One region of the Pseudomonas sp. NPDC089401 genome, then DNA from elsewhere that is predicted to be linked to it. Evidence: predicted binding sites of a transcription regulator. Region 1 holds the regulator's gene; the other holds the start of a gene.
The links. The regulator sigma-54, encoded in region 1, starts transcription at its own class of promoters, with help from an activator protein. The targets are predictions, from matches to a motif close to ANTGGCATNNANNTTGCTNT.
Positions count from the first base shown of each region.

Region 2: nirB (nitrite reductase large subunit NirB) is a predicted target of sigma-54. The motif match lies at 1,965-1,984, and genes of this name have one in related genera.

Region 1 covers NZ_JBIVIA010000007.1:197,016-202,393, reverse strand. The annotation lists gene rapZ (RNase adapter RapZ) at 1-31, opposite strand, end outside; gene ptsN (PTS IIA-like nitrogen regulatory protein PtsN) at 34-498, opposite strand; gene hpf (ribosome hibernation-promoting factor, HPF/YfiA family) at 511-819, opposite strand; gene ACIP21_RS17555 (RNA polymerase factor sigma-54) at 898-2,391, opposite strand; gene lptB (LPS export ABC transporter ATP-binding protein) at 2,565-3,290, opposite strand; gene lptA (lipopolysaccharide transport periplasmic protein LptA) at 3,291-3,818, opposite strand; gene lptC (LPS export ABC transporter periplasmic protein LptC) at 3,805-4,377, opposite strand; gene ACIP21_RS17535 (KdsC family phosphatase) at 4,386-4,910, opposite strand; gene ACIP21_RS17530 (SIS domain-containing protein) at 4,924-5,378, opposite strand, start outside.
Region 2 covers NZ_JBIVIA010000001.1:107,114-112,491, reverse strand. The annotation lists gene nirB (nitrite reductase large subunit NirB) at 1-1,839, opposite strand, end outside; gene ACIP21_RS00520 (molybdopterin-dependent oxidoreductase) at 2,145-5,378, opposite strand, start outside.

The DNA.
Region 1 (5,378 bases):
CGGACCGGCCGCTGACGATGATCAGGCGCATGTTCAGTGCTCGTTCTGTGCGTCCAGGACAACCTGGTAGAGGGCCTCGCTGCTTACGGCGGCACGCAGGCGATCACGAACCTCCTTGCGATCGAGCATGCTGGCGATCTGGCGCAGCAGTTCAAGGTGGGCATCGGTGGCGGCTTCTGGCACCAGGAGGACGAACAGCAGGTCGACCGGGGCGCCATCGATGGCGTCGTAGTCGATCGGGGCATCCAGGTGCAACAGGGCGCTTACCGGGGCGGCGCAGCCTTCGAGCCGGCAGTGGGGAATGGCGATGCCATTGCCGAAACCGGTCGAACCCAGTTTTTCGCGGGCGATGAGCTTTTCGAAGACGTCTTGCATCTCAAGCTCGGGCACTTGTTCGGCAATCAGGGTGGCGACCTTTTCCAGGGCGCGCTTCTTGCTGCCGCCCGGCACGTTCACCAGGGAACGGCCGGGGGTCAGGATGGTTTCAAGTCGGATCATGGATGAGAGGGGTCAGCGGGCGGCTGCACCTTGCAGCAGGCTTTGCTGTTTTTCCTTGTGTTTTTTCAGTTGGCGGTCGAGCTTGTCGGCCAAGGCGTCGATCGCTGCATACATGTCTTCGTGTTCCGCATTGGCTACCACTTCACCGCCTGGAATCTGCAGGGTCGCTTCGACCTTCTGCTGCAGCTTCTCGACTTTCATGATGACCTGCACGTTGGTGATCTTGTCGAAGTGACTTTCCACGCGGGCGAGCTTTTCAAGCACGTAATCGCGCAGTGGCTGGGTGACTTCTACATGCTGTCCACTGATATTGACTTGCATACAGCTTCTCCTTTGTTGCCCGTGCATAAAGAGGCAGGTGTTGCACCTGCCCCACAAACGCTGTGGCACATCCAGGGGCTACATCAGTCGCTTGCGCTCGCTCGACGGTGCGATGCCGAGGGACTCGCGGTACTTGGCGACGGTGCGACGGGCTACCTGGATGCCTTGTGCCTCCAGTAAACCAGCGATCTTGCTGTCACTCAATGGCTTTTTCTGATTTTCCGCCGCAACCAGTTTCTTGATGATCGCGCGGATCGCCGTGGACGAGCACTCTCCGCCTTCGGCGGTGCTGACGTGGCTGGAGAAAAAGTATTTCAGTTCGTAGATGCCACGCGGGGTGTGCATGTATTTCTGCGTGGTGACCCGCGAAATGGTCGACTCGTGCATGCCCACCGCTTCGGCGATGTCGTGCAGCACCAGGGGCTTCATCGCCTCGTCGCCGTGGTCGAGGAAGCCGCGCTGGTGTTCGACGATCTGCGTGGCGACCTTCATCAGCGTCTCGTTGCGGCTTTGCAGGCTCTTGATGAACCAGCGCGCTTCCTGCAGCTGGTTGCGCATGAAGGTGTTGTCGGCACTGGTGTCGGCGCGGCGGACGAAGCCGGCGTACTGCGGGTTGACCCGCAGGCGCGGGATCGCTTCCTGGTTGAGTTCGACCAGCCAGCGCTCGCTGTCCTTGCGCACGATCACGTCCGGCACCACGTATTCCGGTTCGCTCGACTCGATCTGCGAACCTGGGCGCGGGTTGAGGCTCTGCACCAGTTCGATGACCTGGCGCAGCTCGTCTTCCTTGAGCTTCATGCGGCGCATCAGCTGGCTGTAGTCGCGGCTGCCGAGCAGGTCGATGAAGTCGGTGACCAGGCGCTGCGCCTCGCTCATCCACGGGATGTCGGCAGGCAGTTGGCGCAACTGCAGCAGCAGGCATTCGCCCAGGGTACGAGCGCCGACGCCGGCCGGCTCGAACTGCTGGATGCGGTGCAGCACGGCCTCGACCTCGTCGAGCTCGATGTCCAGCTCCGGATCGAAGCCGGCGCAGATTTCCTCGAGGCTGTCTTCCAGGTAGCCCTGGCCGTTGATGCTGTCGATCAGGGTAACGGCGATCAGGCGATCGGTGTCGGACATCGGCGCCAGGTTGAGCTGCCAGAGCAGGTGGCTCTGCAGGCTTTCGCCGGCCGAGGTACGGGTGGTGAAGTCCCACTCGTCGTCATCGTTGCTTGGCAGGCTGCTGGCGCTGGTCTGGTAGATGTCTTCCCAGGCGGTGTCGACCGGCAGCTCGTTGGGGATTCGCTCGTTCCACTCACCGTCTTCCAGGTTCTCGGCACTGGCGGTGCTTTCCTGGAAGCTGGTGTCCTGGACTTCGGCGACCGGCTTGTTCTCGGCGTTGTCCGCCATCGGGTCGCTGTTGTCGAAGTCGTCGCCGTCTTCCTGACGTTCGAGCATCGGATTGGACTCCAGCGCTTCCTGGATTTCCTGTTGAAGGTCCAGGGTGGAGAGCTGAAGTAGGCGGATGGCCTGTTGCAACTGCGGGGTCATCGTCAGTTGCTGGCCCATTTTTAGGACGAGCGATGGTTTCATGGCTGGGGCTTAATACCTTGTTCGCCGGCGCGCATGCGCCATCCACTACACGAGGGCGCCGGGGCGCCAAATTCAAGCAAGTTTTATGCCTTAAATTGTAGCGTTTGCCTAGAGCACTGTAGCAACTAAAGCCCCGAAGGGAAGCGTTTGCCAGTGCTCCAGGCGGCCCGGGGTCAGAGTCGGAACTCGTGGCCCAGGTAAACCTCTTTTACCAGTTCGTTGGCCAGGATGGTTTCGGAATCGCCTTCGGCGATCAGCTGGCCATCGTTGACGATGTAGGCGGTTTCGCAGATATCCAGGGTCTCGCGGACGTTGTGGTCGGTGATCAGCACGCCGATGCCCTTGGCCTTGAGGTGGTGGATGATCTGCTTGATGTCGCCCACGGAAATCGGGTCGACACCGGCAAAGGGTTCGTCCAGCAGGATGAACTTGGGCGCGGTCGCCAGGGCGCGGGCGATCTCCACGCGGCGTCTTTCGCCGCCGGACAGGCTCATGCCGAGGTTGTCGCGGATGTGGCTGATGTGGAACTCCTGCAGCAGGCTTTCCAGCTCCTTGCGCCGGCCTTCGCGGTCGATGTCCTTGCGGGTCTCGAGGATGGCCATGATGTTGTCGGCCACCGACAGCTTGCGGAAGATCGAGGCTTCCTGCGGCAGGTAGCCGATACCGGCGCGGGCGCGACCGTGCATGGGCTGGTGGCTGACATCGAGGTTGTCGATCAGCACGCGGCCCTGATCGGCCTGGACCAGGCCGACGATCATGTAGAAGCAGGTGGTCTTGCCGGCGCCGTTGGGGCCGAGCAGGCCGACGATCTGGCCGCTGTCGATCGACAGGCTGACGTCACGCACGACCTGGCGGCCCTTGTAGCTCTTGGCCAGGTGCTGGGCTTTGAGGGTTGCCATTTACTCGGCCTTCTTCTTCGGCTGGATCACCATGTCGATGCGCTGACGTGGCTGAGTCACGTTGCCACCACGACCGGCGGTCGCCACCTGGGTCTTGGTGTTGTAGACGATCTTCTCGCCTTCGGTGGTGTTGCCTTCGTTCTCGACCTTGGCGCGGTCGGTGAGAATGACGATGTCCTTCTGCGCCTGGTACTGGATGGTCACCGCCCAGCCTTTCATCTTGTCGGGCTTGGCCGCGCTCTGCTGTTGCTCGAAGTACGCCAGGTTGCCCACCGAGGTCACCACGTCGATGTCGCCGTTGGCGGCACGGGTCATGGTCACGGTGTTGCCTTTGATCATCATCGAGCCCTGGGTGATGATCACGTCGCCGGTGTAGGTGGCCACGCCTTGCTTGTCGTCCAGGTGCGCGTTGTCGGCCTGGATGCGAATCGGCTGGTCACGGTCGTTCGGCAGGGCGAAGGCGCTCGCGCTTCCCAGTGCTGCCGCGCTCAGGCTGAGCAAAAGGGGGAGGGTTTTAACGAGCCTCATACTGTCCTCTTACGTTAGAGAGCAAGTCGATCTTGCTTTCTTTCAAATACGCTTTCATTCCTTTGCCCGTAGTTGTGCCACCGGCGCCGTCGATTCTAACGGCTTGCTCGGTCTGCGCATATTGCTTCTGCGGGAACACGGTCATGCGCGAACTGGTGATGATGGTGTCGCGGTTCTTTTCGTCGGTGCGCGCCACGCGCACGTTGTCGATCAATTCGACTTCGGTGCCGTCCGGATTGACCTCGGCGCGCACGCTCTGCACATGCCAAGGGTAGGCGGTGCCGCGGTACAGGTGCAGGTCCGGGGTGGTCACCAGGGTAACCTCGGTGGCCTTCATGTGCTCGACCTTGTCGGCGGTCATCTCGTACTGCAGCTTGCCGTCAGGCAGGAACTGCACGCTGTGCGCGTTGATCGCGTAGTAGTCGATGGCGCTTTCGTCGACCTGCGCCACGGGCTGGTCGAGGAAGCTCTCCGGGCTGACGTTCCAGTAGCCTATCGCCGCCAGCAGGGCGGCGATCACCGCGAGCAGCGCAATGTTGCGGGCTTTCTTGCTGAACATGGGCGGCCTTACAGGTAGTTGGCGTTGGCAGCGTCCAGGGTGCCCTGGGCCTGCATGATCAGTTCGCAGAACTCGCGGGCCGCGCCTTCGCCGCCGCGCGCCTGGGTCACGCCGTGGGCGTGCTGGCGGACGAACGGCGCCGCATTGGCCACCGCGATGCCCAGGCCCACCCGGCGAATCACCGGCAGGTCGGGCAGGTCGTCGCCCAGGTAGGCGACTTGCTCATAGCTTAGGCCCAGTTCGGCGAGCAGGCCGTCGAGAACGACCAATTTGTCCTCGCGACCCTGGTAAAGGTGCGGGATGCCGAGGTTTTTCGCCCGACGCTCGACCACCGGGGTCTTGCGCCCGCTGATGATTGCCGTGGTCACTCCCGAATTCATGAGCATCTTGATGCCCTGGCCGTCGAGGGTGTTGAACGTCTTGAATTCGCTGCCATCCTCGAGGAAATACAGGCGTCCGTCGGTGAGCACGCCGTCGACGTCGAAGACGGCGAGCTTGATGGCCTTGCCGCGTTGCATCAGGTCCTGGGTCATCTGTGTCTCTCCCTTACATCACGCCAGCGCGCAGCAGGTCATGCATGTTCAGTGCGCCGGTCGGGCAGTCGTGCTTGTCGACGACCACCAGGGCGCTGATCTTGTGGTCTTCCATGATCTTCAAGGCCTCGGCGGCGAGCATCTCGGCGCGGGCGGTCTTGCCGTGCACGGTCATGACCTGGTCGATCAGGGTGGTGTGCACGTCGATGTTGCGGTCCAGGCTGCGGCGCAGGTCGCCGTCGGTGAAGATCCCGGCCAGTTTGCCATCGGCCTCGACGACCACGGTCATGCCCAAACCTTTGCGAGACATTTCAAGCAAGGCATCCTTGAGCAGGGTGCCGCGGCGTACCTGTGGCAGTTCGTCGCCGGCGTGCATCACGTTCTCGACCTTCAGCAGCAGGCGGCGGCCCAGTGCGCCGCCGGGGTGCGAGAAGGCGAAGTCCTCGGCGGTGAAGCCGCGCGCTTCGA
Region 2 (5,378 bases), on a different contig from region 1:
TTGGGCGCCGAACAGGTCGATGCGCTGGCCGCCGGTGATCTTGGTGTAGAGGTCGTACTTTTTCGCCACCTGGCCGATCACGATCAGCTTGTCGGGGGTGATCTCGCCGCCGGGAATGCGCGGTACCACCGAGTAGGTGCCGTTCTTCTGCATGTTGGCCATGAAGGTGTCGTTGGTGTCCTGCAGCGGCACCAGCGCCGGGTCCATGATCGGCTGGTTCCAGCACGAGGCGAGGATGTTGCCCACCGCCGGCTTGCAGATGTCGCAGCCGACCTGGCCCTTGCCATGGCGGGCGAGCAGGTCGTGGAAGGTGCGGATGCCTTCGACGCGAACCAGGCCGTAGAGCTCCTGGCGGGTGTAGGCGAAGTGCTCGCACAGGCTCTTGTCGACGGCCACGCCGCGGGCGCTCAGTTCGTGCTCGAACACCTGCTTGAGCAACGCCGCGCAGCCGCCACAGCCGGTGGCGGCCTTGGTGCAGCTTTTCACCGCAGCCAGGTCGCCGCAGCCGCTGTCGATGGCCGAACAGACTGCGCCCTTGCTGACGTTGTGGCACGAGCAGATGGTCGCGCTGTCGGGCAGGGCGTCGCCCCCCAGGGCCGGTGCACCGCCGCCCTGGGGCAGGATCAGCGCGGCCGGGTCGGCCGGCAGGGCGATGCGGTTCTGGGCGTATTGCAACAGGGTGTCGTAGTAGCTGTTGTCACCCACCAGCACCGCGCCGAGCACATGCTTGCCGCTGGCATCCACCACCAGCCGGCGGTAGGCGCTGTTGGCCTCGTCGATGAAACGGTAGCTGCGCGAGCCGGGGGTCGCGCCATGGGCGTCGCCGATGGAGCCGACGTCCACGCCCAGCAGCTTGAGCTTGGTCGACATGTCGGCGCCGCTGAACTCGCCAGCCGCCTCGCCCATCAGCAACGCTGCGAGGTTGCGCGCCATGCCGTAGCCCGGGGCGACCAAGCCGAACACACTGCCGTTCCACGAAGCGCACTCACCGACGGCGAAGATGCGCGGGTCGCTGCTGCGGCAATGGTTGTCGATCACCACGCCGCCGCGGGCGGCGATCTCCAGGCCGCTGGCCCGGCCCAGGGCATCCTGTGGGCGGATGCCGGCGGAGAACACGATCAGGTCGGTTTCCAGGTGCTCGCCACCGTCGAAGTTCATGCGGTAGCGGTAGGCTTCGCCAGTGCTGATCGACTGGGTGGCGCGCGACAGGTGCACGCCTACGCCGAGGGCTTCGATCTGCGCCCTGAGCGCGGCGCCACCCTCGCCGTCCAGCTGCACCGGCATCAGCCGCGGGGCGAATTCGACCACGTGCGCTTCCAGGCCCAGGGACTTGAGTGCATTGGCCGCTTCCAGGCCAAGCAGGCCACCGCCGACCACCACGCCACGGCGGGCGTCGGTGGCGGCGGCGCGGATCGCATCGAGGTCATCGAGGGTGCGGTAGACCAGCCGGGCATTGCCGCTCGAGCCTTCGATGGCAGGCACGAAGGGGTAGGAACCGGTGGCCAGGATCAGCTGGTCATAGCCGTAGCGGCCTTCGCCAGTCACGACTTCGCAGCGCTCGCGGTCGATCTGCAGCACGGCTTCGCCCAGGTGCAGGTGCACGCCGTTGTCGCCATAGAAGCCCTGCTCGCACAAGGCCAGGGTTTCGGCGCAGCTGCCGGCGAAGTATTCGGACAGGTGCACGCGGTCGTAGGCGCGTTGGCGCTCTTCGCCGAACACGTGCAGCTCGAAGCGCTCAAGGGCACCGCGCCCGACCAGTTGCTCGACGCAGTGGTGGCCGACCATGCCGTTGCCGACGATCACCAGTCGCTCTCGTTGCCCGCTCGCTGTTGCCTTCATAAGCCGATCCTCGATCAAAAAAAAGGCGCCTGGAGCCGAAGCTCCAGGCGCCTTTGCCTGTATTCATCACGGTGGGGGGCCCGGGTTGATCGCCGTTGACCAGGGGGCTTTGTTGTAGCAGGGGTAAAGCAGGGACTGTGCCAATGTGATTACCTGTGCCGGCCTCTTCGCGGGTGAACCCGCTCCCACAAAGGGCTGCACTGCTTTCGAACCTTGTACCCTGCCTGTGGGAGCGGGTTCACCCGCGAAGAGGCCGGCCCTGCCAGTGCACATTCCAGGTGCAAGGCTCCCCATCCTGGCGCACATCAATACACATCGCGCCGATAGCGCTTGGCCTTGCTCAACGCTTCGACATAGGCATCCGCATCCACCTGCCCATGCACGGCAACCACCTCACGCAACGCCGCATCCACATCCTTGGCCATGCGCTGCCCGTCGCCACACACATAGAAGTACGCCCCTGCCTCCAGCCACTGCCACAGCTGCGCGCCCTGCTCCAGCATGCGCTGCTGCACATACACCTTCTCGGCCTGGTCCCGCGAGAACGCCGTGTCCAGGCGCAGGTGCCCCGCGTGCTGCCAGGCCTGCAATTGCGCCTGGTAGTAGAAGTCGGTCGCCGCGTACTGCTCGCCGAAGAACAGCCAGTTGCCGCCCTTGGCCCCGCGCGCCGCGCGCTCTTCGAGGAAGGCGCGGAACGGCGCGATGCCGGTGCCGGGGCCGACCATGATGACCGGCAGGTCGTCGTCCTCGGGCAAGCGGAAGTGCTTCGACACCTGCGGGTAGATCGCCACCTTCAACGCCTGCGCCCGGTCGGCGAGAAAGCTGGAGCACACGCCTTTGCGCTGGCCATAGCGCACGGTGGACATCGTCAGGTGCACCTGGTCCGGATGGGCCAGCGGGCTGGAGCTGATCGAATACAAGCGCGGCTGCAAGGGCTTGAGCAGGTCCAGCCAGGCGGCCAGTGACAACTGCTGGGGGAAGGCGCGCAGCACATCGGCCAGCTGACGCCCCCATAACCAGCCCTGCAGCTCGGCCTTGCACTCGGCTTGCAGAAGACGCTGCAGGCCCGGCGCCTGAGCGCTGAGGGCTTGCAGCTGCTGCGGGGTGACCTTGGCGATTTCCAGGTGTTCCTCAAGCGCCGTTGCCAGGGTCATCGCGGGTTGCCCCTTCAGTTCGACCAATGCCTGGCCATCGAGCTGCATCAACCCCAGCAGTTCCTCGACCAGCGCCGGGCAGTTGCGCGGCCACACGCCAAGGGCATCGCCAGCGGCGTAGGTAAAGCCACTGCCGGTCAGGTCGAACACCAGCTGGCGGGTTTCCTTGCTTGCGCCAGGGCCGTTCAGCACGCGGTTTTCCAGCAAGGCGGCGGACCAGGGTTGCTGCTTGCTGAAGCCGCTTGCCGGTGCAGGCTCGCTGACTGGCTGCGGTGCCGCCGCGCCGCCCAGTTCGGCCAGCAATGCTTCCAGCCAGCCAGCGAATGCGTCGTCGAAGTCTGGCTCGCAATCAACCCGTGGCAGCAGGCGACGCCCCCCGAGTTCCGCCAGGCGCTGGTCGAGCTTGCGACCGAAGCCGCAGAACTGGTCGTAGCTGGAGTCGCCCAGGGCCAGCACGGCATAGGGCAGCCCGGCACACGGCGCACCCTCCTCGCCCTGCAGCGCCTGCCAGAATGCCGTGGCGCTGTCCGGTGCATCGCCGTCGCCGAAGGTGCTGGCGATCAGCAGCACGCTGGCGGCACCTTGCAACTGGCGCGGGGTCAGCGCCTCCATGCAGTCGAGCTGCACCTGCAGCCCGGCGCCGCGCAAGCGCTCCACGCAGCGTTCGGCCAGCGCTTCGCCGTTGCCGGTCTGCGAGGCCCACAGCACCTGATGCCGCGGTTGTCCGGCGACCTGCGCCGGAGCTGGCAAGCTGTCCAGGCCCAGCAGCTGGGACAGGGTCGCGCTCGGCATACGCGCAGGCTCCGCAGTGGCGGCGTTCAGCTCAAGGGCATCGATGCGTTCGCCGGCGACCCGCTCCAGGGCCACGGCGCAGTGCTTGAACGCCGGCTGCAGCGACAGCGGGTCGACCGCGTCGCAGGTCACGGCATTGATCGCCAGCTGCTCGCCGATCAGATCGTTCCAGTGGAACGGGGCGAAGCAATTGCCAGGCATCACCCGATCGCTGACGCGGGCCGGCAGCACGGCCTGGCCACGGCGCGAGCGGATGGCCACCTGGTCCTTGTCGGCGATGCCCAGGCGCGCGGCATCCTCGGGGTGGATTTCGACGAAGGGGCCTGGCTCCAGCTTGTTCAGCGCCGGCACCTTGCCGGTCTTGGTCAGGGTATGCCACTGGTGCTGCACGCGACCGGTGTTGAGCACCAGCGGGTAGTCGGCGTCGGGCAGTTCGGCGGCCGGCAGCCAGGGCCGGGCAAAAAAGCGCGCCTTGCCACTGGCAGTGGGGAAGGCCAGTTCGGGCAGCTTGCCCTCGGCATCGCGCAGCAGCTGCTGGCTCGCACCGTCGTTGCGGTAGCGCAACGGGCTGCGGTCGTCTCCCCGGCCTGGCGCGCAGGGCCACTGGTGCGGGCTGTCGCGCAGTTCGGGGTAGCCGATGCCGCGCAGGTCATAGCCCGTAGCCGGGTTCCAGAAGCGGCGGATCTCGTCGTACACCGCTTCGGCGTCGGGGTAGTCGAAGGCCTCGGCGTAGCCCATGGCGCAGGCGATGCGGGCGATCAATTGCCAATCGGGCAGGCTCTGCCCGGGGGCCTCGACAGCGCGCGGCATCAGCGTCAGGTTGCGCTCGCTGTTGATCATCACGCCCTCGCCCTCGGCCCACAGCGCGGCGGGCAGGAGGATATCGGCGTAGCGGTTGGTCTCGGTGTCGAGGAAGGCGTCCTGGGTGATCACCAGCTCGGCCTGGCGCAGGCCGTCGATCACCTGCTGGCGGTTGGCGACGCTGGCCACCGGGTTGCTGCAGATGATCCAACAGGCTTTTACCGCGCCGGCCTTCATCTGCTCGAACAGTGCGACGGTGCCCTCGCCGCCCTCCGCGCGCAGGCTGCCGGGGGCCAGCCCCCACTGGCCCTCGACGAAGGTCCGGTCCGCCGCGACCAGTGCCGAGCGTTGGCCTGGCAGGCCGGGGCCCATGTAGCCCATCTCGCGCCCGCCCATGGCATTGGGCTGGCCGGTGAGCGAGAACGGCCCGCTGCCCGGGCGGCAGATCGCCCCGGTGGCCAGGTGCAGGTTGCACAGGGCGTTGCTGTGCCAGGTGCCGTGGACGCTCTGGTTAAGGCCCATGGTCCAGCAGCTCATCCACTCGCCGGCCGTGCCGATCCATTCGGCGGCCTGGCGGATGTCGGCTTCGCTCAGCCCGGTGATGGCGGCGACGCGCTCGGGGGTGTAGTCGTCGAGGAAGGCGGGCAGTTCATCCCAGCCTTCGGTGTAGCGGGCGATGAAGCCGGGGTTGGTGTGGCCATTGTGATGCAACAGGTGTAGCAGGCCATTGAGCAGGGCCATGTCGCTGCCCGGGCGTACCTGCAGAAACAGGTCGGCCTTGTCGGCGGTGGC